DNA from 2 places in the Bacillus sp. NPDC094064 genome. Region 1 is predicted to be linked to the other one. Evidence: riboswitches for the same ligand, from Rfam matches in the RefSeq annotation. Region 1 holds a riboswitch; the other holds the start of a gene.
What was found. Region 1 has a riboswitch for FMN ahead of ribD (bifunctional diaminohydroxyphosphoribosylaminopyrimidine deaminase/5-amino-6-(5-phosphoribosylamino)uracil reductase RibD). Riboswitches for the same ligand answer to the same signal wherever they lie in the genome.
Positions count from the first base shown of each region.

Region 1 (16,356 bases):
ACGACTTTGAAGCGCTAGTCGATTATGTGAAACAATTAAAAGAACCAATTCAGCCAGTTATTGATGGAAGAATTCAAAAAATAAATTAAGTACGCTATGTACAAACAACCTTTATTTTACTTGTAATATATGTGAACCCCAAAAAGGATACTCGTTCTTAAAATGAACATAGTATCCTTTTCTTTAGTTACCAAAATGTGATGTTTTGCTAACACCATATTGTTGTAAAAATTGTAGTAACGCCTCTTCGACAAGTTTAGATTTTTGAATCCCTTTCGATTCTGATATAACATCTAATTTCGCTAATATTTCTACATTAATAGAAAAGGTACGTTTCTTTTTCTCTATACTTTTACTCATAATTGGTGCACTTACTTCTTCTCTTTTGCTTAATAATTCATAAATACTTTGTAATTGCTCATAAATTAATAGTTGATAATCTGTTTTCGCATATTGAAGGGCGGTCGCTTCTTGGAGTTGTAAGTGACGTGGTTCTTCTCCATCTCCTACAAAAATACGTTTCTTCTGCTCTCCATCATATTCGTATCCAATCAATCTCAATTTCTTCGATAATGTATAGGGACTTATTTCAAGGCGCTTTGCTATAATAGCGATTGATTCACGTCTATTTAGACAATCTATAATTTCTCCAATCGTCACAATTTCCCTCCTCCCGTGTTGAAATGACACTAGTATGGTATGTTACAATGATTTTCTAACAGTATATGCAAAACGAATAGCCTGTGCGATTCGTATGATTTCAGAAAAGGAGGGTTTCAATATGCTTTTTCGTAGCTATACCCCACAGTTTTATAATGAAAATAAACAACTCATTCCTAATAGTATCGCTACGATGGAAAGCGTTATGATTAATAATCGAAAACAAACTCTCCTTATGCGCGGGCAAAACGTAGAGCAACCTATTTTATTATGCTGTCACGGTGGACCGGGCATGGCACAAATCGGATTTATTCGTCATTTTCAAAAAGAATTGGAGAAACACTTCATCGTTATTAATTGGGATCAGCGCGGGGCGGGTAAATCCTTTTCAATGAAAGATTTCGGGGCAACTTTTACAATCGAACAATTCGTTTCCGATGCACAAGAAGTTATTCAGTATGTACTTAAAAGGTTCAACAAACAAAAACTATTTCTCGCTGGCCATTCTTGGGGAAGTATTATCGGGCTTAACATAGCACATCAATATCCACAGTATATCGAGGCTTACATCGGTATTGGACAGATTGTACATATGAAACAAAACGAAGAATTACTATATCAGCATTTAATTAACTCTGCTAAAAAACATGATCATAAAAAAGCATTAGCTTCCCTTTTAAAATTAGGGAAACCACCATTTTTAGATACGAGACGTCTCATTATTCAAAGAAAGTGGCTTGGCACATTCGGAGGAGCAATCCAAAACGGATCTTCCTTTTCTTTCATACGAAAAGGTTTCTTTTCTCCTGAATATACGCTATTAGACTGGTTTAAGTTTCTCGCAGGAAATTTAAAATCTGGCGTTTTATGGGAAGAAATGCTGACAATTGATTTCTTTTCTTCTATTGCAAGTTTATCTATTCCAGTTTATTTTTTTTCTGGTCGCTATGATTATCAAACTCCTTATGCACTCGTTCAAGAATATTGTGATGTGATAGAAGCGCCCATAAAAAAGATGATTTGGTTCCCAAATTCAGCACATTCTCCTGATTTAGAAGAACCGGAATTATTCGCTAATTCTTTGCAATCAATTAAACAAGAGCTAGCTTTTCAGCATTAGTAACAAAAGGCTCTTTTACATTTCATAGAAAACATTTTATAATAATATGTCGCAAGTATGTATAAATATAGCGAAGTACTTCATATTTACTTGCTTTAACAGAATAAAAATTAGGAGATTACATTTATTATGAATGCTGTACTCGTCGCAGTAGCAGTCATGCTATTGCTTAGTTTGTTACGTGTCCAGGTCATTGTCGCCATCATTGTTGGAGCTTTAACAGGCGGACTTATCGGTGGACTCGGTATTTCAGAAACAATTAACACTTTTACAACTGGTCTTGGAAACAGTGCTCCTATCGCTTTAAGTTATGCAATGCTTGGCGGTTTCGCTATTTCCCTTTCCAAAACAGGACTTCCAGATGCTATGATTCAAACCGCATTAAAATGGGTTGGCAACGAACAAGACACAAAAAAACAAATTTATTCTAAAATACTTATTTTATTCATCATTTTAACAATGGCTTGTTTCTCACAAAATGTTATTCCTGTTCATATCGCTTTCATCCCTATCTTAATTCCAGCACTTTTAAAAGTATTAAATGAGTTGAAAGTGGATCGCAGACTTGTTACATGTATTATTACATTCGGGTTGATTACTCCTTATATGTGGGTTCCAGCTGGATTCGGAAAGATATTCCATGACGTATTACAAACAAATGCTGCACAAAGTGGTCTTACATTTGATGTTACACTTATTCCAAAAGCGATGACGATTCCCTCAATCGGTATGATTATCGGGCTATGTGTAGCAGTATTTATTACGTACCGAAAACCTCGTACGTATGAAACAGAACAAATTCATACTGCAGCAAATGAAATCGTTCCCTATACAAAGCGAAGTATTACTTTCGGGCTAGTATCTATCTTAGCTACATTGACTGTTCAATTAGCAACAGAATCAATGATTTTCGGTGCTTTAGCAGGGATTATCGTCTTGTCAGTTAGTGGTAGTCTACCGCTTAAAGAAGCAGACGCGATATTAACGAGCGGAATGCGCATGATGTCCTTTATCGGATTTGTTATGATTTCAGCAGCTGGATTCGGCGCTGTTCTTCGAAAAACAGGACATGTTGAATCGCTTGTGCAAACGAGTGCACAGATAATCGGAAATAACAAACCACTTGCTGCATTTCTTATGCTCGTTATTGGACTGCTCGTTACGATGGGAATTGGTTCATCCTTTTCAACTATCCCTATCTTAACAACAATTTTTGTACCTCTTTGCATCCAGCTCGGATTTAGTCCAATGGCCACCATTGCAATTATCGGTACAGCAGGAGCGCTAGGCGATGCAGGATCTCCAGCATCAGATAGTACACTTGGACCAACATCCGGTTTAAATGCTGATGGTCAACATCATCATATATGGGATACATGTGTACCAACTTTTCTGCATTATAATATACCGTTACTTATATTTGGCTTCATTGCGGCCATTACATTATAAAAGGTGCGTTTTTTACAACGCACCTTTTACTTTTATTTTTCCAATTAATTTTTGAAAAGCTATTTTCCCATTTTCTTCGACATATCTTTCAATCGTCGGTAGCGATGGACCTATCCATCCACACTCTATACTCCCGTTAGGTCCAATAATTTGTAATTTATCTGGTATAGGGATATTTAAAACTTTCGCTGCTCGGATTAACTCAATAGCAATCGTATCACTTGAGATTACAATTCCATCTATATACGGATGATTTTGTAGTAATGTAATGAATTGTTTATTCGTATACCCTTGTACACTTTCCTCTCGATAAGAGATTCCTTCCTCCCAAACAGCGTCTAAAAATCCTGATATATGCTCTTCTACTTCTTCGCTTTCATCTCCCTCACCGATATAAGCAAGAAAGTGACAACCTTTCTCTTTCAATAAAGAAACAGCTCTCTGTCCACCTTCATAATACTCTGTAAGAGATTGTTTTTCATCAATCACTACAAACGGAAATGCAATTTCTCCTATACTTTTAAAAACTGATTTTGTCAAAATAACCCCTGCAACGTTATTTTGCTTTAACATATGTATATATTTATCTTTATTCTTTATATTACAAACAATTATTTGATATCCTTCTTCATATGCTATTTCTTCCATACAATGTAGCAAAGTGATGTTTGATGGATTACATAAATTATCTACAAGTAATGCAATTATCGTTGAGTTTTGTTTAAATAATGGTTTTGCCGCACTATTTGGTCTATAATGTAATTCCTCAATTGCTTCCTTTACTTGTTTTACTGTGTCCTCATGAACGTATCCTTTTTCATTAATAACTCTTGAAACAGTTGCGACTGAAACACCTGCCAATTTTGCAACATCACGTATAGTTGCCACATCGTCACCCCTTAATATGGTAATAGATTACAATTTTACGGTAACTTAAATTACAATTTCCGTCAAGGATAATAACTTATATTTCTGAAAATTGTTACATCACTTCATTATACGATATTCTAGCTGAATTTCATGTAATATCGGGATTCGATCATACCCAATACGTGGAATTTCTTTCTTTATTTTTCGTGCCTCTTCCACTGCGTTCACATATAAATTTGTCATCATGAAATTACGTTTTTGGTAAAAACGTAATGCATTCATATTATCATTCGTTGTAATGAGCCAAATCTGCCTGCACCCTTCTTCTTCAGCAACTTGTAATACACAATCCACAAGTTTCGTCCCTATTCCTTTTCTTTCTTCAAAGCTATCTAACGATACAATTTCGCACATATTTCCGGTCACTTCATACGTTATAATTCCGATTATTCTGTCTTCAAATAGTGCAACAAATCCTGGCAACTCTTCTAACTGATGCCCCTTACCACGTGAAACCATCAATGAGCTTCCCCAATTCTCACACATGAACATTCGAATTGTCTCTTTCATCGCTGGCGTAATTTTTTGTATATGCAGCATTTCCTATTTCTCCCCTTTTATATCCATGTGATACAATGTAAGTGTATCACATGTAACGGTATTTGGAGGATGAGGTAAAGTATGAAACGTTTTTTTGCAGCATTGTTTACTATACTAGGTGCGATAACTGCCCTTGGAATTTTCTTTACAAATAAAGTGATGTACTTAAAGAAAAAAACAGAGGAAGAAGTTCTAGAACGAGAAACGAAAAAACATTTTCGTATAGAAGATTTTGATGCTCTTCATAAAGAAGAAATTCATATTCCTTCGCAATTCGGATATGATCTTCATGGATATTACATTCCTGCTGGTCATTCCAACAAATTTATGGTTTTCTGTCACGGCGTAACTGTAAATAAAATGAACTCTGTAAAATATGCAAACTTATTTTTAAACAGAGGATATAACGTCTTGATTTACGATCATCGTCGACATGGTAAAACTGGCGGGAAAACAACAAGCTATGGATACTATGAAAAACATGATTTAAAATCCGTAGTTGACTGGCTAAAAAGTCGTTTTGGCACAAATATAACACTCGGTATTCATGGTGAATCCATGGGGGCTGCAACACTTCTTCAATACGCAGGACTTGTAGAAGATGGTGCCGATTTTTATATTGCAGATTGTCCTTTCTCTGATTTTTACGGACAATTACAGCACCGTTTAAAGGTTGAATTCCATTTACCAAAGTGGCCTTTATTGCCTTTAGCAAATGCTTTTTTAAAAGTTCGTGACGGTTATACGATTCGTGAAGTTTCACCAATCGACTGTATCAAAAATATTAATAATCCCGTTCTCTTTATTCATAGTAAAGATGACGATTATATTTTAGCTGATATGACGAAAGCTTTATATGAAGCAAAAGAAAATAATAAACAACTTTATATTGCAGAACACGGTGCACACGCTTGCTCTTATAACGAAAATAAGGAAGAGTATGAAACAGCCGTCGATCAATTTTTAAACACATACGTAAAAGAAACAAAAAACAGGCTTGCATAAGCCTGTTTTTTTATTGCGCTAAAACGTCTGTAACTTGTTCCATATTTTCAGAAATCCACTTTACCGCTTCATCTAGTGTTGGAAATTCTGTCGTTTGAAACGTTACCTCATCTTGAAGTAACCAAACATCTTTTACTTCTTGTCCTACACCTGCAATGGACCAATGTAACAAACTATATGGATGATTATCATTCAAAAATGATGCCCACGTGCGCTCATTTGCAATATTTCGTAATGTACGTAATTGTTTATCCATCTTTCGTCACCTTACTCTAGTCAGTTATAAAAAACATTATAACACTCTCTTCTCTTCCAAAGAAAGTGCTCTTTTTATATTGTCAAGTACTTCCCTTGATTATATGATGAAACTAAGCGTTTGGAAAGGAGGGATAGCATTGGCAAAAGTACAAATTAAAGTAAATGATAATGGCTCTTTTCGCGTTACAGGGGACGTGGAACTAGTCGACTCACAAGGAAATGTATTCCCAGCAAAACCGGCATTTTCTTTATGCCGTTGTGGCTTATCAAAAAACATGCCTTATTGCGATGCTTCGCATAAAGGGAAATTCGAATCTGTTGTTAGAGCACCAGAGGCAGAGTAATAAGGCAAGTAACATGCACATTTCTTTGTGCATGTTTTTTCTTTTAATCAAAACCTGTATAGCCCTTTCCCTAACAACATTTCTAATACTTTTGTCTCCATTCCAACCTCTATGTATTTTCACACAATTCTTCACATTCGAATATTTTTTGCTAGCCTTTTTTCTTTTTTGTGCTATAATTTGACCAAACAGCATCCTTCGGGGTCGGGTGAAATTCCCAACCGGCGGTGATGAAGTGAAAACTTCTAAGTCCGTGACCCGTTTTCAACTCGAAAACGGTGGATCTAGTGAAACTCTAGGGCCGACAGTATAGTCTGGATGGGAGAAGGATATGTTTCTAGTTTTTTATATAGTGAATACACTTTTATTTCAGTATGCATATTTTTAAAGTTTCATTTTGAAGCTGTATATATGCTTAGTTTTCTATACTCATTTTTTATACTGAAATAAAAAAGAGACAACTAGCGTTTAAAAAATTTGATATCTTTGCTAGGTTTTTTCCTTATGCAAAAATATCAATCATCGTTAGGTTTCTTTCCTATACTTTCGTATTCGAACTATATTTCTAGAAATCACGTCTCCCAAACCCCAAGGATATTAATTCCTTGGGGTTTTTTGATTTTTTTAGGAGAGGTGAAGAGAATGACAGATCAAGAATATATGAGGATTGCCTTGCAGTTAGCAAAAACTACATCAGGACAAACGAGTCCAAATCCTATGGTTGGTGCTGTTGTTGTAAACGATGGAAACATCGTCGGTATGGGCGCTCACTTACATGCTGGTGAAGAACACGCAGAAGTTCACGCCCTTCATATGGCTGGTGCGAACGCCAAAAACGCTACCGTTTATGTAACACTTGAACCGTGTAGCCACTTTGGGAAAACACCTCCTTGCTGTGAATTACTCATCAAAAAAGAAGTCAAACGCGTTGTCATTGCTACCCTTGATTGTAACCCACTCGTTTCTGGTAATGGAAAAAGGAGATTAGAAGAAGCTGGCATCGAAGTAACTACCGGTGTTCTTGAGGAAGAAGCCACTTTACTAAACCGATACTTTTTTCACTATATGAAAACGAAACGACCGTTTGTAACAATTAAAACAGCGATGAGCTTAGACGGAAAAACAGCAACTACAACTGGTGAAAGTAAATGGATCACAGGTGAAGAAGCACGAGCTGATGTTCACCAATACCGCCATACACATGATGCAATTCTTGTCGGGGTGAATACGGTTATAGCTGATAATCCGCATTTAACAACAAGAATTCCTAACGGGGGTAAACATCCTATACGCGTTATTTTGGATACCCATTTACGAACGCCACCATCTTCCCATGTCATGACAGACGGTGTAGCACCGACATGGATTATTGTCGGGAAGGATGTAAATAAAGAAAAAATAGCTTCTTATGAATCTGAAAATATAGCTATATTCCAAATGAGAACAAAGCAAATTGAAATCCAAGATGTCTTATACCTACTCGGCGAAAAACAGATACTTTCTCTTTTCGTCGAAGGTGGGCAAACAGTGCATGCAAGTTTTTTAAAAACAAACAATTTCAATGAAATTGTAACCTATATAAGCCCGAAATTAATTGGTGGTAAAGATGCCCCTACTCTATTTGGAGGAAATGGTTTTTCAAAATTACAAGATGCACTTCCCTTGAAAATTCAAGAGATGAAACAAATTGGCGATGATATAAAAATCGTTGCGAATGCTCAAAGTGAGGTGACGAAATGTTTACAGGAATTGTAGAAGAATTAGGAACGATAACAAACATGCAACAAAGCGGAGAAGCGATGAAATTAACGATCCATGCAAATAAAATTTTATCAGATGTTCACTTAGGTGATAGTATCGCGGTTAACGGTATTTGCTTAACTGTAACGAGTTTTACATCTACTTCATTTACAGTTGATGCAATGCCTGAAACGATGCAATCAACCTCACTTCGCCTGCTTAAATCCCACTCTAAAGTAAATTTAGAGCGAGCTATGGCTGCAAACGGACGATTCGGTGGACATTTCGTTTCAGGACATATTGATGGCATCGGGACGATTTTAACTAAAAAACAACATTACAATGCCGTCTATTACAAAATAGCAATTTCTGATGAATTGCTGCGCTATTGTTTGCATAAAGGGTCTGTTGCTGTTGATGGAACGAGTTTAACGATATTTGATTTAGACGAATCTTCCATAACAATTTCACTCATCCCGCACACAGTAAGCGAATCTGTCATCGGAGAAAAGAATGCCGGAGACATCGTAAACATTGAGTGTGACATGATTGGTAAATATATCGAACGCTTTATTACTAAACCTGTAAAAAGAACAGGCTCAATGACCGAGAGCTTTTTACAAGAAAATGGATTTCTATAAGGGGGAAGTATAATGTTTCATCGTATTGAAGAAGCTCTAGAAGATTTAAAACAAGGAAAAGTCGTTATCGTATGTGATGATGAAAACCGTGAAAATGAAGGTGATTTTATTGCTTTAGCAGAGTATATTACACCGGAAACGATTAATTTTATGATTACACACGGTCGCGGTCTCGTTTGTGTACCAATTACGGAAGGGTACGCGGAGCGCCTACAATTAGAACCAATGGTATCTCATAATACAGATTCGCATCATACTGCGTTTACAGTGAGCATTGATCATGTTTCTACCACAACAGGGATTAGCGCTCACGAACGTGCAACTACGATACAAGAATTGTTAAACCCTGCATCAAAAAGTGCTGATTTCAATCGTCCTGGGCATATCTTTCCATTAATTGCGAAAGAAGGCGGTGTACTGCGCCGTGCAGGTCATACAGAAGCTGCTGTTGATTTGGCAAAGCTGTGCGGAACTGAGCCAGCTGGAGTCATTTGCGAGATTATAAATGAGGACGGTACGATGGCGCGTGTACCTGATTTAATAGCGTGTGCAAAACAATTTGATATAAAAATGATAACAATAGAAGATTTAATTGCTTATCGCCGCCATCATGAAACGCTTGTGACGAGAGAAGTGGAAATTACACTACCTACAGATTTCGGTACTTTCCATGCAATTGGCTATTCTAATTCATTAGATTCAAAAGAACATATCGCACTCGTAAAAGGTGATATTTCAACAGGTGAACCAATGCTCGTCCGCGTTCATTCTGAATGCTTAACAGGTGATGTATTTGGTTCATGCCGCTGTGATTGCGGACCACAGCTACACGCTGCACTTGCTCAAATTGAGCGAGAAGGAAAAGGTGTCCTTCTCTATATGAGACAAGAAGGACGAGGAATTGGCCTTCTTAATAAGCTTCGCGCTTATAAATTACAAGAAGAAGGATTCGATACTGTAGAAGCAAATGAAAAGCTTGGGTTCCCAGCTGACCTTCGCGATTACGGTATTGGCGCTCAAATTTTAAAAGATTTAGGCTTACAAAGTTTACGACTATTAACGAATAATCCACGAAAAATTGCTGGCTTACAAGGTTACGATTTAGAAGTAATCGAGCGTGTTCCATTGCAAATGCCAGCAAAAAAAGAGAATAAAACGTATTTACAAACGAAAGTAAACAAATTAGGACACTTATTAAACTTATAATTAAGGGAGAGATTTATTATGGTATTCGAAGGTCATTTAGTTGGTACAGGTTTAAAAGTTGGGGTTGTTGTTGGACGTTTTAATGAATTTATTACAAGCAAGTTACTCGGCGGTGCTTTAGACGGATTAAAGCGTCACGGTGTAGAAGAAAACGATATTGATGTTGCATGGGTTCCTGGTGCATTTGAAATTCCTTTAATCGCTAAAAAGATGGCTAATAGCGGAAAGTATGATGCTGTTATTACGTTAGGTACTGTAATTCGAGGTGCTACAACGCATTACGATTACGTTTGTAATGAAGTAGCAAAAGGTGTTGCATCTTTATCACTACAAACAGACATACCAGTTATTTTCGGTGTATTAACGACAGAAACAATTGAACAAGCGATTGAACGTGCAGGTACAAAAGCTGGTAATAAAGGCTATGAATCAGCAGTTGCTGCAATTGAAATGGCTCACTTATCAAAACAATGGGCATAAAAAAAGAGGCTACGGCCTCTTTTTTTATTTCCTTACCTTTTTCCGTACATCTTGTATTAATTCATCCATCGTTTTCCCTTCTGTTTGTATACGAAGAGTTTGCGCTGTTCTCCATACATTCTCTCTTTTTTTCGCTTCTTCTATAATAGTAATTTCTTTTCGTACTTCTTTTAAATCTTTCCCTTCCGTTTTCAAGCCAAAATGTTCTGCTTTCGTTCGAAAATGTTGTTCAATTCTTTGTTGCATTTCTTTTTGTTCAGGATTTTCGGCGGCCTTAACTGGATCAGCACTTATTGCTTTTATTAAAATTAGACAAGTCATAATCGCTAATATGTATTTGTACATGTAAAATCCTCCAACCCAATATAAATTACATATTTACTATGTACAACTAATGCTTGGAAAATTCGTCCACCAAAATTATTTTTTTCGCTCAAAAACCAATAGTATCAAGCGTTCCCAACTATTTATTACATTTTATTTACAAAAAAAGCAAACTCTTTTACAAGTTTGCTTTTTCTCTATCTTATAATGCACATTCCTCAATTTCGAATCCTAAATCTTCTATCATACCCCAGTCCGCAGTCGGCTCTTGCCCAGCTGTCGTTAAGTAATCGCCAACAAAGATAGAATTTGCTGCAAATAAACCGAGCGGCTGTACAGATCGCAAATTGATTTCGCGTCCTCCTGAAATACGAATTTCTTTTGTTGGGTTTACAAAACGCATCATCGCCAGCACCTTTAAACATTCTACAGGTGTTAACTCTTTTTGTCCTTCAAGCGGCGTTCCCTTTACAGCCACAAGGAAATTACATGGAATTGAATCTGCATCTATACGTTGTAATTCAAATGCAATTTCAGCACGCTCTTCTATTGTCTCTCCCATTCCAAAAATCGCCCCAGAGCATGGTGAAATACCAGCTTGTTTCGCTTTTTGAACTGTATCAACACGATCGTCATACGTATGCGTTGAGCAAATGCTATCATAATTGTTTGCGTGCGTATTTAAGTTATGGTTATAACGATGTACGCCTGCTTCCGCTAAGCGTCCTGCTTGATCTTCATTTAAGAAACCTAAACAACAACAAATCTTCAAATCTGTCGTATCACGAATCTCTTTAACGGCTCCAATTACATGATTTACTTCTTTATCCGTCGGACGACGACCAGATGCTACAATACAATATGTACCCGCTTTACGGCGAATCGCTTCATGCGCCCCTTCTACAATCTTTTCCTGCGTTAACCATGCATATTTATCAATCGGTGCTTCTGAAATAATAGACTGTGAACAATACCCACAATCTTCAGGACATAATCCAGATTTCGTATTAATAATCATGTTTAATTTTATTTTTTTACCAAAGTGATGATGGCGGATAATATAAGCTGCATTCATAATTTCTAAAACCTCTGTATCGTCAGCCTCTAATATCGCTATTGCATCTTCTTTCGTAATCATTTTCTCTTCTACTACGTCGTATGCAAGTTTCTTCCAATCCCTTTTTGTTTGTACTTGTTTCATTTCATCTCTTCCCCTCTTTTGTTATATGCACAAATAAAGCATGATACGTTGCCATTATCCCTTCTTTTTCCGTGAAGTCTCTTTCGTATATACGAAGCATCGTACGAAAGAGTGAAGGACTTTGACAGTAAGACTCTTCATTACTATTGGTCGCTCCTACTTTTCGAATAGAATGTAGAAACTCCTTAACTTCTGTAAAACGCTCTATGTAACATGTTTCAGAAACATGCACATCCCCTGTTTCTATCTTGCATATATGAAACAACTGATCTTTCGAATAAAAACGTTGACCAATCACTGTTTCATTTTGTATATTTTTTTCTTCTTTCGCCCGCTGGAACGAAGCATGCAATTCTTGAAATGTTTCATGTCCAAACGTTGAAAAGAGTAATAGTCCATCTATAGACAAATGATGAAATAAATTTCTTATCACTTGTTTTAAATCATTTAGCCATTGAAATGTGGCATTCGAAATAATGACATCATATGTTTCTTCAAGTTGTAATCTTTCGATATCCTCACAGTAAAACGTTACATTTTTCACGTTTTGTCTAGTTTTCGCAACTGCAATCATACTTTCAGCAAAATCAACAGCTGTAATATGCGCTTTCGGAAATAAGTCTGATAATTGCTCTGTGACATAACCTGTTCCGCATCCAAGTTCTAAAATACGTATCGATGATGTTTCACTATATCGCCGCTTCAATATAGAAAGTAACGAATGTGCCATCTTTTTTTGTACATTTGCATATTGATCGTAGGATACAGCCGCCCCATTAAACCGTTTTTGTAGTAACGTTTTGTTGATCATGTCGTATCCCCTCTACAAATTGAATGATTTCATTTGCGCAATATTCAAAATTCGTTACGCATAACACATGCCCAGCCTCACTTACTATTTTTAGCTTAGCATTTGTATTCTCTGTCATACTATGAGCTGCGGATAATGGACATATCACATCCTGCTCTCCATGAAGAAGTAACAACGGGACTTTGATATCTGTTAATTCGTTTCTCATATCTGTTTCTATTAAATAATCTAAGCCTAATTGTAAAGACTGAATGGAGTCTCCTTTAAAATGCAGCGCAATCTCTTCAAAACTCGTATTCTCCTTCAGCTCATTTTTTGTAAACATATTTTCATAGAACCGCTTGAGCGTATCTTCTTTCTTTCTCACCAAATTCTTTTTCAGCCGTTCTACATGCAAATCATTCCATCCACTCGTATAGTCGCTCGTATTTGTAAATTTAGCGGTACCACCAATTAGTACAATACCTTTCGCCTCAATCTTTTTATGAGCTTGAACTGCCGCTAACGCTCCTAGTGACCATCCAACTAAAATTACATTTTCATCCTTTGCTACATCTATTATTCGCCCAGCAAATTCACTTTGTTCTTTCACGTTACGCCAATTGATACATCGAACAGAATATTCTTTAAAGTACGGTAGAACTAAAGTCCAAACACCTTCTTCCATTCCCCACCCAGGAATAAAAATAATCTTTAGCTCTTTCATACGAAAAACCCCTCTTCTTTACCAATGCGTACAATATGCTGAATAGCCCATTTCAAATCAGCTATTGTATGTTGTGACGTAACTGCAAAGCGAATTCGGGAACTACCAACCGGTACAGTTGGCGGACGAATTGCAATGGCTGCGATACCTACCTCTTGTAACCTTTCACTAAACCGTAAAGCATTTTCATTTGAACCGACTACAATCGGTACAATATGTGTTGAGCTATTCCCAATGTCAAAACCAGCTTCTTGTAAATGCGTCCTGAAATATGCACCATTCGCTATCAGTCGCTCTCTTCTTTCGTTATCTTCTTTCACAATTTCAATTGCTTTTTGCACTGCTCCTAATGTTCCTGGTGGTAAAGCTGTAGTAAAAATAAAGCTTCTCATCATATTTTGTAAGTACTCTATATAAATGGAATCGCCCGTTAAATACGCACCATAACACCCTAGAGCCTTACTAAACGTCCCCATATGTATATCAATTTTTTGAGCAATATCTTTTTCTATATGAGATAATCCAGCTCCATCGATGCCATATATTCCACTTGCATGTGCTTCATCAACTATAATGATTGCCCCGTATTTCTCTTTAATTTGCACTAACTCTCTTAAATATGCAGTATCTCCATCCATACTAAAAACAGTATCTGTTACGATTAATTTCCGTTTTTCAGGTGACGCTATTTTCAATAGCTTCTCTAAATGATCCAAATCATTATGACGATATCTTTTATGTTCTGCCCCGCTTAATATAATTCCATCAACGATACTTGCATGATTTAATTTATCACTAAAAACAATATCGTGACGACAGGCTAATGAAGAAATCACGCCAACATTTGCGGTATATCCACTATTTACGATTAAAGCTTTTTCAGTGCCTTTCCAATCGCATATACTTCTCTCAACCTCTTCATACAATGGATAATTTCCTACAACGAGACGAGATGCTGTCGCTCCAGTTCCATATTTTCTTGTGCAGGCGATAGCAGCTTCTTTCAACCTTTCATCCCCAGCTAATCCTAAATAATTATTCGATGCTAAATTTAGCATCCTTTTCTTATTTCGAATAAGCCATGTCTCTTCGGATCGCTCTGTTCCATGCAAATTGCGATACTGCCCTTGTTCCTTTAGTTGTTCTACTTTAGATAGAAGATGCGCGCGCCATGTTTGATTCATTTTGGATGAGCTCCTCTAATTTTGAAATCATAATATGCTCTTTTGCCGCTTCTAATAATTCTTCCTTTGTAAACTCTCCTTCAAGGAATGGTAATAACCCTAAAACCGGCACTCCACTTAACTCCTCAATCATTATTTTATTTTCTTGCACTCTTTCTTTTTCACATTCTTTACAACCAGATAAAATTACACCTGCTACTGTTAAGCCATGTGCTTTTGCATAAGAAATTGTTAAAACAGTATGATTAACTGTCCCTAGTGTAGGACGCGCTACTACAATAAGAGGAAGCTGTAATTCTTTTGCCAAATCAATCACTAAAGCATCTTCTGTATATGGGACTGCAAGCCCACCAGCCCCTTCTACAAATAGGCTATTAAACTCTTTTCGTAGTTCATTATAGTGACTAGTAATTTCTTTTAACGTTACTGTCCTCCCAGCTCTTTTCATAGCCAGTCTCGGAGCAAGCGGTTCTTCAATAGAATAAGGGCAAATTTCTTCTTCTCTTGTCGGTACACCTGATAATACTTTTAACCTCGCTGCATCTCCCTCTAGGTTTGATGCAACATGTCCGCTTTGCAACGGTTTATATACCCCTATGTTATATCCCAATTCTCTAAATACACCTGCTAATGCACCGGCAACTACAGTTTTTCCAACTTCAGTATCCGTTGCCGTTATGAAAAAACCGCTCATGATTCTCCCTCCGTAACATCCGATATTGATTTATATAAAATGCGTAACATATCATCAATCTCATCAATTGTAGAGGCAAGAGGAGGCATAAATACAATCGTATTACCGAGTGGTCGTAAAATCATGCCCAGCTCTCTTGATCGTTTACATACTTGAACACCAACTCTCTCTGTCCATTCAAACGATTCTTTCGTTTCCTTATTCTTCACAAGTTCAATTCCAACCATTAACCCACACTGACGAATATCTCCTACGTGCTTATATTCATTAAGCGCTTCTAATTGCTCCGCTACATATTCTGTTTTATGCGCAACAGCTTCTATTAACTTAGTTTTTTCATATAGTTCTAGATTCGCGATTGCTACAGCACACCCTAAAGGATTGCCTGTATAACTATGCCCATGGAAAAATGTTTTTTGTTCCTCATACTCTCCTAAGAAGGCATTATATATTTCGTCTGTCGTTACTGTAACTGCAATTGGTAAATAACCGCCCGTTAAACCTTTTCCGGCCGTTAAAATGTCTGGCGTCACATTTTCATGTTCACACGCAAACATTTTCCCCGTACGCCCAAATCCAGTCGCTACTTCGTCTGTAATAAATAAAACGTTATATTTTGTACATAAATTACGTAACCCTTTTAAATATCCTTTTGGCATTGTAATCATGCCCCCAGCACCTTGCATTAAAGGTTCTACAATAATTGCCGCGATTTCTTCATGTTTTTCTTTCAGCAATTCTTCCATTTCTTCTAAATGTCTATTCACAATTTCTTCCTTGTCATTTCCGTAAGGAGAACGATATGTATACGGATACGGCATTTTAATTGCCTCAAATAATAGTGAACTATACACTTGGTGAAACAAGTCTATCGCTCCTACTGAAACCGCTCCAATTGTATCACCGTGATACGCTTCTTTTAATGTAACAAATCTTTGTTTCTTCGGTTTTCCTTTATGCTGCCAATATTGAAATGCCATCTTAATTGCAATTTCAACAGCTGTTGAACCAGAGTCTGAATAGAATACTTTCTTCAACCCTTCTGGTACAACATCAATTATTT
Region 1 covers NZ_JBNNUI010000009.1:213,134-229,489, reverse strand. Annotated here, with positions in the region: gene ACQKNI_RS20675 (bifunctional metallophosphatase/5'-nucleotidase) at 1-89, shown strand, start outside; gene ACQKNI_RS20670 (ribbon-helix-helix domain-containing protein) at 184-660, opposite strand; gene ACQKNI_RS20665 (alpha/beta fold hydrolase) at 782-1,780, shown strand; gene ACQKNI_RS20660 (Na+/H+ antiporter family protein) at 1,910-3,229, shown strand; gene ACQKNI_RS20655 (LacI family DNA-binding transcriptional regulator) at 3,242-4,117, opposite strand; gene ACQKNI_RS20650 (GNAT family N-acetyltransferase) at 4,217-4,699, opposite strand; gene ACQKNI_RS20645 (alpha/beta hydrolase) at 4,781-5,704, shown strand; gene ACQKNI_RS20640 (DUF2552 family protein) at 5,715-5,960, opposite strand; gene ACQKNI_RS20635 (CDGSH iron-sulfur domain-containing protein) at 6,100-6,306, shown strand; FMN riboswitch at 6,497-6,640, shown strand; gene ribD (bifunctional diaminohydroxyphosphoribosylaminopyrimidine deaminase/5-amino-6-(5-phosphoribosylamino)uracil reductase RibD) at 6,949-8,061, shown strand; gene ribE (riboflavin synthase subunit alpha) at 8,043-8,687, shown strand; gene ribBA (bifunctional 3,4-dihydroxy-2-butanone 4-phosphate synthase/GTP cyclohydrolase II) at 8,700-9,893, shown strand; gene ribH (6,7-dimethyl-8-ribityllumazine synthase) at 9,912-10,373, shown strand; gene ACQKNI_RS20610 (hypothetical protein) at 10,398-10,718, opposite strand; gene bioB (biotin synthase) at 10,900-11,898, opposite strand; gene bioC (malonyl-ACP O-methyltransferase BioC) at 11,900-12,709, opposite strand; gene ACQKNI_RS20595 (alpha/beta fold hydrolase) at 12,675-13,415, opposite strand; gene bioF (8-amino-7-oxononanoate synthase) at 13,412-14,599, opposite strand; gene bioD (dethiobiotin synthase) at 14,565-15,293, opposite strand; gene bioA (adenosylmethionine--8-amino-7-oxononanoate transaminase) at 15,290-16,356, opposite strand, start outside.

Region 2 (16,356 bases), on a different contig from region 1:
TGTATAAGATTTATCATCAAGTAATTGCAGAGTTCTTTTCACCAAAGAGCGATCATTGGTATGAAAATAGTCGTTCTGCATATACAGGGAAAAATTCTATCGTTTTTCAACAAACACCACCTGTATCTATAGAGCAAGTAATGGAGAATTTAGAAGGTAAATTTCAACTGATGCGTGAAGAACTAGAATATTATGAGACGGATTACCAAACAAAGATGTTACACAAATATTAATTGCGAAAAAGAAGCTAAGGGGACTTAGCTTCTTTTCCTTTTGTACAGTTATATAAGGGATTTCCGTTGAATATATTTAAGGGGATAGCATTAAGGAGGTGTAACATGAGTCAGCAAGGTGTATTTACAGATTACTTTCATGAAGTAGAAAGCTGGTGTGAAAGTGTTCTTCACGTATTAGATAGCCGTGCAATGGAAGTGTATGATGTCCATATGCTTGCTTATAAAATTCAAACGTTATTAGACCGTATGAAAGAGCATGAGTATGATACAGATGCAGAGTTTATGTATGAAATAAGTGATGATGTAGAACATATTCAGCATCATTTGCAGGAAGTATTCGTGCAGGGAGAAGAGGAATATGAAGTATATGAAAGAGGGGACAGTGAACGAGCTGTTCCAATTGGAGGACACACACTCCCGCCATTACCTTATCCGTATAATGCGTTAGAACCGTATATTTCTAGAGAAATTATGATGTTACACCATGATAAACACCATCGTAGTTACGTGGAAGGATTAAATAAGGCAGAAAAGATGATGGAAGAAGCGAGAAAAACAAATCAATTTGATTTGATTAAGCATTGGGAAAGAGAAGCAGCTTTTCATGGATCAGGTCATTACTTACACACGATATTTTGGAATAACATGAAAAAAGATGGTGGCGGAAGTCCAAGAGGGGCTCTTTCACAACAGATTGAACAAGATTTTGGGAGTTTTTTACGTTTTCAAAAACATTTCACAGAAGCAGCTTCTAAAGTGGAAGGATCAGGATGGGCGATTCTCGTTTGGGTACCACGATCTGGAAGATTAGAAATTTTGCAGAGTACACTTCATCAATTATTTACACAATGGGATACGATACCGCTCCTCGTACTAGATGTGTGGGAACATGCGTATTATTTACAATACCAAAATCGAAAAGATGAATATATTAAAAATTGGTGGAATGTTGTAAATTGGCCTGATGTAGAAAAAAGATTTGAAAGTGCGAAACAAATAGAATGGACACCGTATTAGACGCAGGTTCTCTGCGTCTTTTTTATTGGAAGGAGAAGGAGATTTGGTTCATATTTTAAAAGGCCAAGCATACACTTGTACAAAAAGTGCCAAAAGGACGTGGGGGGAAATATGAGACGAATTTGTGTAATAATTACGCTTCTTATTATGTACGCAAGCGTTATGCCAATTCCTACATATGCAAAGATGAACAGTAATGTGAGTGCTCGAAATGCTGTATTAATGGAGCAACAGTCAGGTCGCGTATTATACGGAAAAGCTGAGCATGAGCCACAAAAGATTGCTAGTATAACAAAAATTATGACTGCCTTGTTAGCTGCTGAATCAGGAAAAATGAAGGAAATGGTCTCGGTTAGTAATGAAGCAGTGAGAGTAGAAGGCTCAGCAATTTATTTGAAGCCTGGACAGAAAGTAAAGTTAGAGGATTTAGTATACGGACTTATGCTTAGATCTGGTAATGATGCAGCACAAGTAATTGCTGAAAATGTAGGAGGGAGTATAGAAGGGTTTGTATATTTAATGAATGAAAAGGCGAAACAAATTGGAATGAAAGATACTCACTTTTCAAACCCACATGGTTTAGACGGAGATGGATCCCATTATTCGTCGGCTTATGATATGGCACTTTTAACGAAGTATGCAATGGGGAACGAAACCTTTAAGAAGATTTTTGGGACAAAAACGTATAAATCAGATTCGTGGGATTATCCGTGGAAAAATAAACATAAGCTTGTGACGTCTTATTATGAATTTGCAACAGGAGGAAAAACAGGCTTTACGAAGAAAGCAGGACGGACGCTTGTTACAACAGCATCAAAAGATGGACTAGATCTAATTGTCGTAACTTTGAGCGCTTCTAGCGATTGGGATGATCATATGAATTTATTTGATAAAGGTTTTAAACGTTTCAAGCAAACGAAAGTTTTAGGACAAGGAGCGTTGGCTGAAATAAATGAAAAGAAATATGCGAATCATGTTTATACGAAAAATAGTTTTTCCGTACCGTTAACTGAAGAGGAAAAAAAGAGCGTAGTATTAAAAGTTGAACTCGATAAAAGTGCAAAACTTACGGATGGAGTAAAGGTTGGAAAGACAGACGTTTATGTTGGCAATGAGAAAGTTGGAGAACGGAATTTATTTTATAGTAAACGGAAGTTAGTAGCTACAACGGGAATGTACTGGAATAATGTGAAAGAAATTTTTTCTTACATGATAGGTGTTGGGAACGATGGTTAATCTCGTCTGGGCAGCGATGGCAGTTATAGGGATAGTGTACGCTATGATAAATGGAACGATGGAAGAAGTGACTAAAGCCGTATTTGAAGGGTCAAAAGATGCGGTAACAATTTGTATAGGGCTTATTAGTGTTTTAGTATTTTGGCTCGGCTTAATGAAAATTGCAGAAGAAGCAGGGTTGTTAAAAAAGTTAGTTACACTTTTTATGCCAATAGTAAAAAGGTTGTTTCCGGAAATACCGAAGGATCACCCGTCAATGGGATTTATTTTATCAAATATGATGGCGAACTTTTTTGGATTAGGTAATGCAGCAACCCCTCTTGGTATTAAAGCGATGGAACAACTGAAAGAGCTAAATGGTGGAAAAGATTCGGCGAGCCGTTCTATGGTGACGTTCTTAGCATTAAATACATCAGCTATTACTTTAATTCCTACTACCGTTATTTCGATTCGAATGACTTATGAATCAGCGAACCCTACTGAAATTGTTGGGGTAACATTCATTGCGCAAGTACTTTCTATGATCGGAGCAATTTGGATTGACCGCTATTTTTACAGAAGAAGGAGTAGAAAGGGGCGGAAAAAATGAGTATTGTAAATACAATTTCATTATGGGTAATTCCTTGTGTAATCGGTTTTATCCTTTTATATGGCACGATAAAAAAAGTTCCGACGTATGAATCGTTCGTTGAGGGAGGAAAAGAAGGGATTCAAATCGCAGTTTCCATTTTACCGTTTATGGTTGGAATGCTTGTGTCTATTTCAATTTTTCGGGCGTCTGGAGCGTTAGATGCGATGATATCTGTAATGAAGCCGATGTTAGATTTAATTCATGTCCCAGCAGAAATTGTCCCACTAGCACTTATACGCCCTATTTCAGGCTCTGCTGGTTTAAGTATTACGACCGATTTAATTGCCACATATGGGCCAGACTCGTTTATTGGGCGATTGGCTTCTACGATGCAAGGGAGCACAGACACGACTTTTTATATATTAACAGTATACTTTGGAGCTGTTGGTATTAGAAAAATGGGAGATGCATTAAAAGTAGGACTTTTTGCTGATTTAATCGGAATTATTTGTTCGATTGTGTTTGTTTCTTTATTGTTTCAGTAAGGCTATTCATTTTTTATACTATTTCGCGTATAATACGTATACGACCACTATTAAGGTGTAGCTTAATAGTGGTTTTTTTATGCGGTATTTTTGACAAAATGATGAACTTTTATTGTGAGAAATATGAAAAATATGGACAATAATAAAGGATAAAAACATGATTTGACCTTTATATGTTTATTATCATCGCTATGTTGTTAAGTAAGATGAAGCAAATAACCGTCAAGCGTATGCGGTTGCCAAGTCTTTCTAATGTAAGGTAAGATAAATTCGAGGTGAAAAAAAGAAATGGAACGATTACAAAAAGTGATTGCGCAAGCAGGTATTGCATCGAGACGAAAGGCTGAGGAATTAATTCAGCAAGGAAAAGTAAAAGTGAATGGAAAAATAGTGAAGGAGCTAGGAACGAAAGTAACTCCTCAAGATAAAGTAGAAGTAAATAACATCCCTCTTGAAAAAGAAGAACCTGTTTATTTTTTACTATATAAACCAACTGGCGTAATTTCGAGTGTATCAGATGATAAAGGAAGAAATGTTGTAACAGACTTTTTCCCAGAAATTACACAGCGCTTATTCCCAATCGGACGCTTAGATTATGATACGTCTGGCGTATTATTAATGACAAACGATGGGGACTTCGCAAATATATTAATGCACCCTAAATATAAAGTTGAAAAAACGTATGTTGCAAAAATAAAAGGCCCACTAACAGGTGAGAAAATTCGCATGTTAGAACGTGGTGTTGCGCTAGAAGACGGAAAAACAGCACCAGCAAAAGTGAAGATTATTTCTTGGGACAAGCGTAAAGAAATGGCGATTGTACAATTAACAATTCATGAAGGACGTAACCGTCAAGTACGTCGTATGTTTGAAGCTTTAGATTGTAAAGTAGTGAAACTAAAGCGTGAACGCTACGCCTTTTTAGAAGTGGGTAGCCTGCGACCTGGTGATGCAAGAGAATTGACACCACATGAGGTGAAACAATTACGTGCATTGGCTTCTACAAAGCCTCGCTAATCGATATTGTGAAACTTTCACCAGTGGAATGCTCCGCTGGTGATTTATTAAAAAATACATATATTCATCACTCGTCGAAGAGAGGGGAGACAATATGAAAAAAAATCGCTTATTATTTCGCGTTATTATTTTGCTCATTTTAAGCAGTGCTGTAGGGTTTACACTTTATCAAGGATTCTTTGCTGATAAAGAGAAAATGCAAATCGGAAAAGAAGCACCTAACTTTGTTGTGACAGATTTAGAAGGAAAGAAAATTGAATTAAAAGATTTAAAGGGAAAAGGTGTATTTTTAAATTTTTGGGGTACTTGGTGTAAACCTTGTGAAAAAGAAATGCCTTATATGAATGAACTATATCCGAAGTATAAAGAAAAAGGCGTTGAAATTATTGCGATAGATGCAGATGAAACGGATATTGCAGTAAAGAACTTTGTGAACCAATATGGATTGAAGTTCCCGGTTGCCATTGATAAAGGACAAAAGATTATAGGAACATATGGAGTAGGTCCATTGCCGACAAGCTTCTTGATTGATAAAGATGGAAAAGTAGTGGAGCAAATTATAGGTGAACAAACGAAAGAACAGCTAGAAGGATATTTAAAGAAAATTACGCCGTAATAAAGAAAGCCTTTACATACGAGGTGCACACTTATAGCACCTCCAGTTTAAAAATTCTGAGTATTGCGGTAACTTGAGGTTAGAATATACAATAGTACATATAGATACAGGGGCGGTGAGAGTGTTGAAAGAAATTAAGTGTGAATGTGGACATGTTAATCCGATAGGAACCGTTTTTTGTGAAGCTTGTGGGAAACCATTTGAAAGCAATGAAAATGTAAAACTATTGGATATGCGCTATGAAGGGAGTGCTCGGAGATCTCTCACGCATACAAAAACGATAGTCGATAAAATTTGGAGTTTTTTCTCTTCTGTAAAAGTGGGTGTATGGCTAATCGTAATTACTTTAGCAGCATCGGCGATCGGAACTATTTTTCCGCAAGAAATGTACATAACTCCGGGGATTGCACCAGCTGAATATTATGAACAAGAATACGGATTTTTAGGGCAATTATACTATCAATTGGGATTTAATAATTTGTATGGTTCATTGTGGTACAGGATGTTAATTGCCTCTATCGGTATTTCACTAGTGATATGTAGTTTAGATCGTGTCATTCCGCTTTATAAAGCTTTAAAAAAGCAAGGTGTAAAAAGACATCCTAGCTTTTTAAAGAGACAAAGGTTATACGGAACTGGTACACCGCAAGATGGTGACCTGGAAAGAGTGCAAAAGAATTTAAAGAAAGCGAACTATAATGTGAAAGTGGAAGACGGAAACGTTTTAGCAGAAAAGGGACGTTTCTCGCGTTGGGGTCCATATGTAAATCATATCGGTCTTATTATCTTCCTATTTGGTGTAATGCTTCGTTCTTTACCAAGCATGTACGTAGATGAAGCGCTCTGGTTACGTGATGGTGAAATGAAAGAAATACCAGGGACGGAGGGGCAATACTATTTAAAAAATGAGAAGTTTATAAAGGAAGTTTATGATAAAAGTAAGGACAAGGAAGTTTATGATGAAGCAATTGATCGTGTAGGCGATAAAATGATTGCGAAAAACTTCCAAACAAACGCTGTATTATATAAGGTGGTAGGCGAAAATATAGCAGGGCAAGAACCGAAATTGAAAAAAGTAAAAGAAGCGGAAATTCGAGTGAACGAGCCGTTGAAATTTGATCAATTTGCAGTGTATCAAGTCGATTATAAAGAAAGTGAATTTAAAAGTATGTCCTTTAACTTGCAAAATAAAGAAAATAATCAAAAGTGGGGACCAATTAAAGTAAATTTAGCAGACCCTTCAGAAAAATATGATTTAGGAAATGGTTATTCTCTAGAACTATTAAGCTATTTTCCTGATTTTTATTTTGATGAGAGTGGAAGACCGAATACGAAAACAAAATTACCAAACAACCCTGCATTTGTGTTTAAAATGTTTACGCCTGAAACACCAGATGGTGAAGTGAGTTTTGTTGGTATTCAGCAAAATATAGAACCTGATGGGAATAACAAATATAAAATGTCATTTGCAGGTGTTGAAATGCAAAATGCGACAGCACTTACTGTAAGGAAAGATTTAACGCTTTGGATTCTCGGTATTGGAGGATTTATATTTATGGTTGGTGTGATTCAAGGTATGTATTGGAATCATCGCCGTATTTGGATACAACGTGTTAATGATGAATGGTGGATTGCAGGACATACGAATAAAAATTGGTTCGGTTTAAAGAAAGATATTGAAAGAGTACTAGAAGGTACAGCAATTCCGCAGCCGAATGATAAAGTAACGGATAAAAAAATTAGTTAAGGTGGGGAAACGATATGGTGCAAATAAGTAGTAACTTTCTCTTTACCGCATTTATTTTATATTTAGTTGCAACTCTATTTTTTGGGGGAGCAATTAAAGAAAAGGGTCATAAATGGGCAAATGTAGGAATAACGATTACAATTGTAGGGTTTATAGCACAAACAATATATTTTGTTACAAGGTGGATTGCATCAGGGCATGCGCCAGTTAGTAACTTTTTTGAATTCGGTACATTTTTCGGTATGATGCTTGTCGGCGCATTTATTGTCATGTATTTTATGTACCGCGTAAGTATAATCGGACTATTTGCATTACCAGTTGCGCTTTTATTAATTGCCTATGCAAGCATGTTTCCGAGAGAAATATCTCCGCTCATTCCGTCTTTAAAAAGTAATTGGTTACATATTCACGTGACGACTGCAGCTGCAGGACAAGCGATTTTAGCGATTAGTTTTATTACGGGCGTGATGTATTTATTGAAAAATGTAGATCAATCTACGAGAAGTAAACGTACATTTTGGCTAGAGACGGTAGTGTTCACACTTGTTTGTACAGTTGGGTTTATTGGAGTAACAACGGTATTTTCGGGTATGAAATATGAAGCGAAGTTTCAATGGATTGATAAAAATGAACAGCAAGTTGAGATGAAGTATAATCTTCCGGCATTAGTTGGACCGCACGAAGGGAAGTTACTGACAGAAAATAAATTAGAGCCAAAAGCTGAAATCCCAGCGATTGTAAATGCGAAAAAATTAAATACTGTCATTTGGTCAGTGTTAGTTGGAACATTACTTTATATTGTATTAAGACTTGTTTTGCGAAAGCGAGTATCGGCGGCACTTCAGCCGTTAGTAAAGAATACGAATAGTGATTTACTAGATGAGATCGGATATCGTTCTATTGCAATTGGATTCCCGGTGTTTACATTAGGAGCTTTAATCTTTGCGATGATTTGGGCTCAAATCGCTTGGACGCGTTTTTGGGGATGGGATCCAAAAGAGGTTTGGGCGCTTATTACTTGGCTCTTTTATGCTGCGGTATTACATTTACGATTATCAAAAGGATGGCATGGAGAGAAATCAGCGTGGTTAGCAGTAATTGGTTTTGCAATCATAATGTTTAATTTTATTGTAGTAAACTTAATTATTGCGGGTTTACATTCATACGCATAGAGAAATAAAATGGGAGAGTGTATGTCACTTTCCTATTTTATTTTTGTCAACTTTTCTTCTTTTTTGAGAAAAACATGACAAAGTAGCGGTTGATTTTGTAAAATGATGTCGAGGACATTATATACTGTTCAAAAAAAATACATAGTTTTGGAAAAAAATTGAACAAAATTTATTATTCTTGTGAAGCATAATATGGGAAGTGAAACATTTAGAAGATTGCTTAAATAAACGAGAATAGCGCAACATAATAGTGTAGAAGGGTAGGTGTGAACCGTTGTGTTAAAAATACGCAGCGGGTAGAAATGGAAAATGAATCAAGAATTTTAATTGTAGATGATGAGGATCGTATCCGTCGTCTATTGAAAATGTATTTAGAAAGAGAACAATACACAATTGAAGAAGCAGATAATGGTGATACAGCTTTAGAAATGGCACTGCAAAATGATTATGATTTAATCTTATTAGATCTTATGATGCCTGGTAAAGACGGTATCGAAGTGTGCAAAGGGGTTCGTGAGAAGAAAGCAACACCAATTATTATGCTGACAGCAAAAGGTGAAGAAGTAAATAGAGTACAAGGGTTTGAGGTAGGAACAGATGATTATATTGTGAAACCATTTAGCCCGCGTGAAGTAGTGCTTCGTGTGAAAGCGGTATTACGTCGCTCTGTACCGACAACATTCTTTACACAAGATACAACGACAAAAGATGTTACTGTATTCCCGCATTTAACAATTGATAATGATGCACACCGTGTTACAGCAGATGGTAATGAAGTGAACTTAACACCGAAAGAGTACGAATTACTATTATTTTTAGCGAAAGCGCCTGATAAAGTATTCGATCGTGAGCAATTGTTAAAAGAAGTATGGCAGTATGAATTCTTTGGAGATTTACGTACAGTTGATACACATGTAAAGCGTTTACGTGAGAAGTTGAGCAAAAAATCACCAGATGCAGCGAAGATGATTGTTACGGTTTGGGGCGTTGGATACAAGTTTGAGGTTGTGAACGACTGATGCTTTGGAGAAGTGTAGTAGGGAAGTTATGGATGACCATATTACTTCTCGTTTCGTTTGTTCTTGGATTTGTTGCGATTTTACTTTCGCAGTTTTTTAGAACGTACTATGTTGATATGAGTGAAGCTAGGCTTCAGAAAGTCGCAACAAGTGTTTCAGAGCTAATTGAAGAAGGTGCTGATGTAAAAACGATTGAGAATATCGCGTACAAATTCTCTGATCCGCTTTCAAGGATTATTATTGTAGAAGATGGTAAGGAAATATCTTCTTCGCCGAAACAAGAAGGATTAGTTACTCTTACAATGGATGATTTGAAAGAAGATAAAGAATTAGCGGCTGTTTTTACAGACAAAAAAGAAATTAAGAATAACATTAGAAAAGCTTCTAATAGTAGAAGGAATAAAAATACTGAAAATGATATTATGATTGTCGGGAAACCAGTGCAGTCAAAAAATCAAAGTGCTGTGTTCGTATATGAATCGTTACAAGTTCCGATACAAGGTATGGAGAGAACGACTGATTTCATTTTCTTATCAGCTGGGATTGCGATTATTTTAACAACTTTCTTCGCGTTCTTCTTATCTACTCGAATTACAGCCCCATTAAGGAAAATGCGTGAGGTTGCTTTTGAAGTGGCTCGTGGCAAGTTTGATGCGAAAGCCCCTATGGTATCTCAGGATGAAATCGGTGAGCTTGCAACGGCCTTAAATCAAATGGGAAAACAGTTGAAGTTTAACATGAATGCTTTGCAACAAGAAAAAGAGCAGTTAGCTAGTATTTTAAGTAGTATGGCAGATGGAGTTATTACGTTAAATCAAGAAGGTGAAGTCGTTGTAATCAATCCACCGGCTGAACATTTCTTACAAGTTTGGCAAGAAGAGAAAGAGATAGAACTAAGTAAAAAACTACCTTCTGAACTTGTTGAACTATTCCATCTCGTTGTAGAAAGCGAGCAACAACAAGTTGTTGAAATTAATTTACAAAAAGGGAACTATGTAGTTCTTATGACACCACTTTACAATCAAACGAAAATTCGTGGGGCTGTAGCAGTGTTGCGTGATATGACAGAAGAACGTCGTCTGGAGAAGATGCGTCAAGACTTTATTGCGAATGTATCACATGAACTTCGTACACCGATGGTAATGCTTCAAGGATATAGTGAAGCGATTTTAGATGATATTGTGCAAACGAAAGAAGAAATTAATGAATTTGTTCAAATCATTTATGATGAATCTGTTCGTTTAGGTAAACTTGTAAATGAGTTATTAGATTTAGCGCGTATGGAAAGTGGTCATGTAGAGTTACATATAGGTGAAGTGGATATTCATCCATTTGTTGAAAAAATTGGTCGTAAATTCCAAGGGATTGCAAAGGATAAAGAAGTTGAACTAACAGTTGATTTCCAAAGCCCAATTGAACAATATCCGTTTGATGCAGACCGTATGGAACAGGTGTTGACGAATTTAATTGATAATGCAATCCGTCATACGAATGCAGGTGGGCGTGTTGCACTTGTAATGAATACGGAAAATAATGGCCTTACTTTCGAAGTACAAGATTCAGGTGCGGGTATTCCTGAAGAAGATATTCCGTTCTTGTTTGATCGTTTTTATAAAGCTGATAAAGCGAGAACGCGCGGGAAAAAAGGTGGAACCGGACTTGGGCTTGCGATTGCTAAAAATATTGTTCAAGGTCATGATGGGAAAATCTCTGTTTCAAGTGTTGTTGGAGAAGGAACTACATTCTCTGTATATTTACCTAATCGTATAATTTAGATATGTGTTTTTAAAGTTGGTAATGAATAAAGTTCTACTGTTTTTTTATTTTTTTGTAAATGCAATTAAATAAATAATAGTAGGACTTTTTTCTATATTAGTTGAAAGGGGCTGAGGAGAAATGAAATTATACACAAAAACAGGAGATAAAGGAACAACGAGCGTAATAGGTGGCCGAGTGGATAAGGATGATATCCGTGTAGAAGCATATGGAACAATAGACGAGGCGAATTCTCATATTGGATATGCAATGACTAAGCTCCAGAAACAATCTTTTGAAAATATTTACAATGAACTTGAAAATATTCAACATGAACTATTTGATTGCGGAGGAGACTTGGCGATAGTAGAGCAAAAAATTCCTTACAAAGTGACAATCGATATGGTTGAAAACTTAGAAAAAAGGATTGATTTGTATATAGAAGAAGCACCGCCGTTAGAGCGTTTTATTTTGCCAGGTGGTAGCGAGGCAGCAGCTGTTATTCATATTGCGCGTACGGTTGTAAGAAGAGCAGAGCGCTCTATCGTATCATTGCAAAAAGAAAGTGATATAAATGAGGTTGTTCTAAAGTATGTAAATAGATTATCTGATTATTTGTTTGCGGTAGCTAGAGTAATAAATGCTCGATTACAAGTGAAAGATGTGGAGTATAACCGCAGCGCATTAGTTTTTCGTGATAAGAAAGAGAAGGAAGTGGAGTAATTCACTTTCTTTTTTGTATACTTTTTTCTGTAATATACCAAAATAGAGAAGGGATGGCGGTGATTAGAAAACGGAGGATGTATATGAAAGTGTTAAAGTGTGGAGTCATGTTATTGACTGTACTGTATGTATCTCAATTACATGTTTATGCAGAAGAGAATCGATGGACATGGCCCGTTGAAGGTCAGATAAGTGATTATTTTGGGACAAGAAATGGAAAACACTATGGTATTGATATAGCTGCACCGATCGGAGCGCCTGTGGCAGCTATTCAAGATGGTAAGGTTACAAAGTCTTATTATTCAAGTAGTTATGGGAATGTTGTATTTATTAAACATGGAGAATATGAGGCTGTGTATGCACATTTAAATAAGAGATATGTAGTTCAAGGGGATCATATTTCAAAAGGAGAAATAGTTGGAGAAGTGGGGAATACAGGAGAATCGCGGGGTGCGCACTTACATTTAGAAGTTCATCAAGGGAGATGGACGATGGCGAAAAAGAATGCGGTGAATCCATTGTTTGTTTTAAATGAACAAAAAAATGAAGTCGTATCCTCATCATTATATGTCGTGCAAAAAGGAGATACTTTAGTCGGAATTGCACGGAAATTTAGTATGACAGTTAATGAGATTAAAGAAAAAAATGGATTGCAGCAAGAGCGGATTTATCCAAATCAACAATTATACGTTAAGTAAGTGAAACGTCCTGAAAATATAATTATAAAAAGAGCAACCTATTTCTAAAAGAAAACCGTCCCAAATATATTTTGGGACGGTTTCTTTTACCAAAAAATAAAGACACATATAAATCCAGAAATAGCTAAGTAGCTATATAAGTAAAAGACTTTTGTTCTTGTTTTCTCATTTGTCCGAAACAGTACAATAGTCGGTTCAATTAAACCAATTGTCAGACAGAGTAGACCAAGAAGCATACAACCAATTGAAATAGAGTACAGGGCGATTTGTGGTGCTTGAAATGGAATCATCCATTTTAATAAAAATGCAATAAGTGCAGTGTAGCAAATGCTGCCGATGTATTTATTCAACGGTGTATTAGAACGAAAACCAGGAAGTTTTTTTAAGAAAGAGCGGGAAACAACTTCTGTTTGTAAAGGTGTATGCTCTTCGATAATTTTTTGAGCTTCTTTTCCTTTTTGGAAAAGGGATAAAATCCAGTTTCGCTCACCTTGAAAAATAAATTGAGATGTTGTCAAATAGTGATCAACCTTCACTTTATTCCAATTCTTCCATGGATGACGCTCGCACAATTTTAATTTACTTTCTGATTTTTTATCATACTGATAAATACTGATGCCATCTTCATCGAAAGCAGCATAGTATGTCTCGCTTGAGAATGTGCCTAAATCAATTGGACAGCAGAAAAGTAATTCTTTTTTTAAGTAAAAGTATTCTTTTCTTAAACTTTTTTTCATTGCTTCTCGAATAGAGTGTCTCTTATCTTTCTTCATGACATTTCCTCCATAATTCAGAAAATGTTCTTATCTTAACAATTCAACATCTTATCACTTTTAATTATATATGACTAGGGAATTCATAAGAGAAATGACGAATAATAAAAAATATGGGTTGTATTGTAAAATATTTCGTCATTTCCATGTGGTTATTAAAAATAAATAACTAATTTTTAATAAGTTACAATTTTTTAGTTCACAATGTTATAAGGTTGTTGTATAATGAAGGGGAAAATAGAATATCGGTCTATCTTCGGGGCAGGGTGAAAATCCCGACCGGCGGTGATGAACTATGTATGATTTTGTTCTAAGCCCGCGAGCCGTTAAGGCAGGATTTGGTGTGATTCCAAAGCCGACAGTATAGTCTGGATGGGAGAAGATGGAGGTTCAAGCGTTCAAAAAAGATAGGTATTTGAACGTCTGTTTGATGTGCCTTAAATTCTCCCTTTGTGTAAAACACAAAGGGTTTTTTCGTTCTATGAAAAAATAGGCATAGCAGAACCTTTCCACTTTCCATGAGATGATCGATGGAAAAGGAGAGAGAAAGATGAAACAAAAAAACAGTGTAGTGCAGATGGTGAGTGTAGCGATGCTAAGTAGTATTGCATATTTACTGATGATGTTGGATTTCCCGTTCCCAGGGCTTCCGCCATTTTTAAAAATTGATTTTAGTGATGTACCAGCTTTAATTGCAGCGATTATCTTCGGACCAATTGCGGGGGTAATTGTAGAGGCGATAAAGAATATTTTACATTACGGGATTCAAGGAAGTTTAACGGGAGTGCCAGTTGGAGAAATTGCAAACTTTATTGCAGGATGTTTATTTATTGGACCAGCAGCTTTCTTATTTAGAAAGTATCGTACTGTAAAGAGTTTAACGTCAGGATTAATGCTAGGGACAATTACAATGGCGCTTATTATGAGTGTATTAAATTACATCATCATATTCCCAGCTTACACTTGGTTTTTAAATTCACCAGCTATGTCTAGTGAGGCGATAAGAACAACAGTTGTAACGGCAATCTTACCGTTTAATTTGATTAAAGGAATTGTTGTGACAATTGTATTTGTAGCGTTATTTTCACGCCTAAAAGTATGGGTGTTTGCAAAAATGAAAAATGCATAAAAGATAAAATAAAACCATTAGTAGTATGGAACTACTAATGGTTTTTTATTAAGTATCATGAAAACAAAAAATGCCCCTCATTAATATGAGGGGCATTTTTTGAAGTTAATAAAAGACTACTCGAATTTTAAAGCGTCGCCTTCAAATGATTCGTCAGCAACTTTAATTGAGTCAGTTGGACAACCTTCGAAAGCATCCATCATATCTTCAAGTAATACATCTGGAATTTCAACGATACCTTGGTTATCGTCTAATGTTACAAATGCAATACCTTCATCATCATAGTCATAAATGTCTGGTGCAGCAGCGCCACAAGCACCACATGCAATACAAGTATCTTTATCAACGATTGTATATTTTGCCATCTTTTTTCCCTCCTGATAATATGTATGTGAAAAGCTCGTCATAAAAATTATAACTTTATTGTAAAACGGTTTTTAAAACTTTTCAACATAAAATTATAATGATAATGCTTATCAATTAGGGTGTCAACTTATTTTTGAATTATGTCATAAGATTTTCAAAATATGTAAATGTTATTTCGTTTGGTACAATAGAATATATACGAGTATATATTGCCTATATGATAAGTTTAATAAGTAACATAGCCGATGCAATCATACTCAAAAAGAATAAAGTTAGATTGGAAGGTGGAAGCGGTAATGCAACTACAATATACATTATTGTATTGTTTGAGACAATTGAATGGTGAAAGAACCGTTTCTTCTATTTATTATTTATTAAAAGGAAAACGTTCTTCGCAAACGTTACAAGATGGAAACATGTTCCGAATTTCTTTTTTGTTCGGAATATATAAATCGTTAAATAGAACTGACTATGATCATGAAGTTGCAAAGTTGTTGCAAGCAGATTGTATGCAGGAAATACATGAAAATACATATGTGTTAACGCCTATAGGTAAAGCGCAGTTACATAAATGGGAGGAAGATTATGCTTTTCCAACGTATTTACACGGTTTGCACTATGGTGAATTAGGTGACACGTTTTGGAAAAGGTTATCATTAATTATTCAAACTGTATCAAATTTACAACAGAATAATACGAAATTCATCCCGATTCAACAAGATGCTGAAATAATGGTATGGGTGAAACGCTTTCTTACCGGAATGCCGTATAGGAGAAGTGAATTGGCGAAAAGGTTATGGAAAGAAATACATAATCTTTTAGGGAGAAGTAATGTGGTAGAAGCGACGATTGTAACATATCGACTAACAGGTTATGAACGCATCGGTTGTACATTGCAACAATTAGCAGAGATTACGAAACAAGATATATTCAGGGTGTATTTTTTATTTTGGGGCACAATTCACTTCTTTATACAAGCAGTGCGCGATCAAGAAAAAGAATTTCCGCTATTAGCTGAAATTATATCTTATCCAAATGAAAGAGCTGAATTATTTAGTTTATCAACGAAAAAAACATATAATTTTTGGAGACAAGGGCGTTCTTTAGAGGAGATAGCGACAATTAGAAATTTAAAGGTAGCAACGATAGAAGATCATTTTGTGGAAATTGCTTTGCGGGAAAAAGAGTTTTCCATTGAGATGTTTATGGAAAAAGAAAAAATAGACAAAGTAACAAAAGTAATTGAGACATTACAAACACGCAAGTTGCGTGAATTGAAACAAGCGGTTGGGGAAAATATCTCTTATTTTGAAGTCCGCCTTGTATTGGCACGTATGGAGGGTATAAATGAAACTTGAGGAATATTTATATAAGTGGTTTGGATATTCTGAATTTCGTCCAGGACAAAAAGGGGTTATTACAGACCTACTGGAAGGAAAAGATGTAATAGCAATGCTTCCGACCGGAAGGGGGAAGTCTATGTGCTATCAACTTCCAGGTTTAATGCAAGAAGGCACAGTCCTTGTTGTATCGCCGTTATTATCTTTGATGGAAGACCAGGTTACACAATTAAAGTATATTGTGAAAAATAGAGTAATCGCATTTAATAGTTTTCGGACATTAAATGAAAAAAGAGAAGCAATGAAAAAATTAGCTTCTTATAAATTTATTTTTGTTTCACCAGAGATGTTGCAGTCGGAATTGTTAATAAGAGAATTGAAGAAAGTTCATATTTC
Region 2 covers NZ_JBNNUI010000002.1:282,369-298,724, forward strand. Annotated here, with positions in the region: gene ACQKNI_RS06065 (YpuI family protein) at 1-233, shown strand, start outside; gene ACQKNI_RS06070 (superoxide dismutase) at 339-1,253, shown strand; gene dacB (D-alanyl-D-alanine carboxypeptidase DacB) at 1,365-2,489, shown strand; gene spmA (spore maturation protein SpmA) at 2,482-3,078, shown strand; gene spmB (spore maturation protein SpmB) at 3,075-3,605, shown strand; gene rluB (23S rRNA pseudouridine(2605) synthase RluB) at 3,894-4,622, shown strand; gene resA (thiol-disulfide oxidoreductase ResA) at 4,717-5,238, shown strand; gene resB (cytochrome c biogenesis protein ResB) at 5,360-6,985, shown strand; gene resC (cytochrome c biogenesis protein ResC) at 7,000-8,157, shown strand; gene resD (DNA-binding response regulator ResD) at 8,460-9,176, shown strand; gene resE (sensor histidine kinase ResE) at 9,176-10,951, shown strand; gene ACQKNI_RS06120 (cob(I)yrinic acid a,c-diamide adenosyltransferase) at 11,073-11,654, shown strand; gene ACQKNI_RS06125 (peptidoglycan DD-metalloendopeptidase family protein) at 11,738-12,352, shown strand; gene ACQKNI_RS06130 (hypothetical protein) at 12,439-13,125, opposite strand; FMN riboswitch at 13,374-13,513, shown strand; gene ACQKNI_RS06135 (ECF transporter S component) at 13,676-14,254, shown strand; gene ACQKNI_RS06140 (ferredoxin) at 14,371-14,619, opposite strand; gene ACQKNI_RS06145 (helix-turn-helix domain-containing protein) at 14,917-15,978, shown strand; gene ACQKNI_RS06150 (RecQ family ATP-dependent DNA helicase) at 15,968-16,356, shown strand, end outside.
Region 2: another riboswitch for FMN. It lies ahead of ACQKNI_RS06135 (ECF transporter S component); the one in region 1 lies ahead of ribD (bifunctional diaminohydroxyphosphoribosylaminopyrimidine deaminase/5-amino-6-(5-phosphoribosylamino)uracil reductase RibD).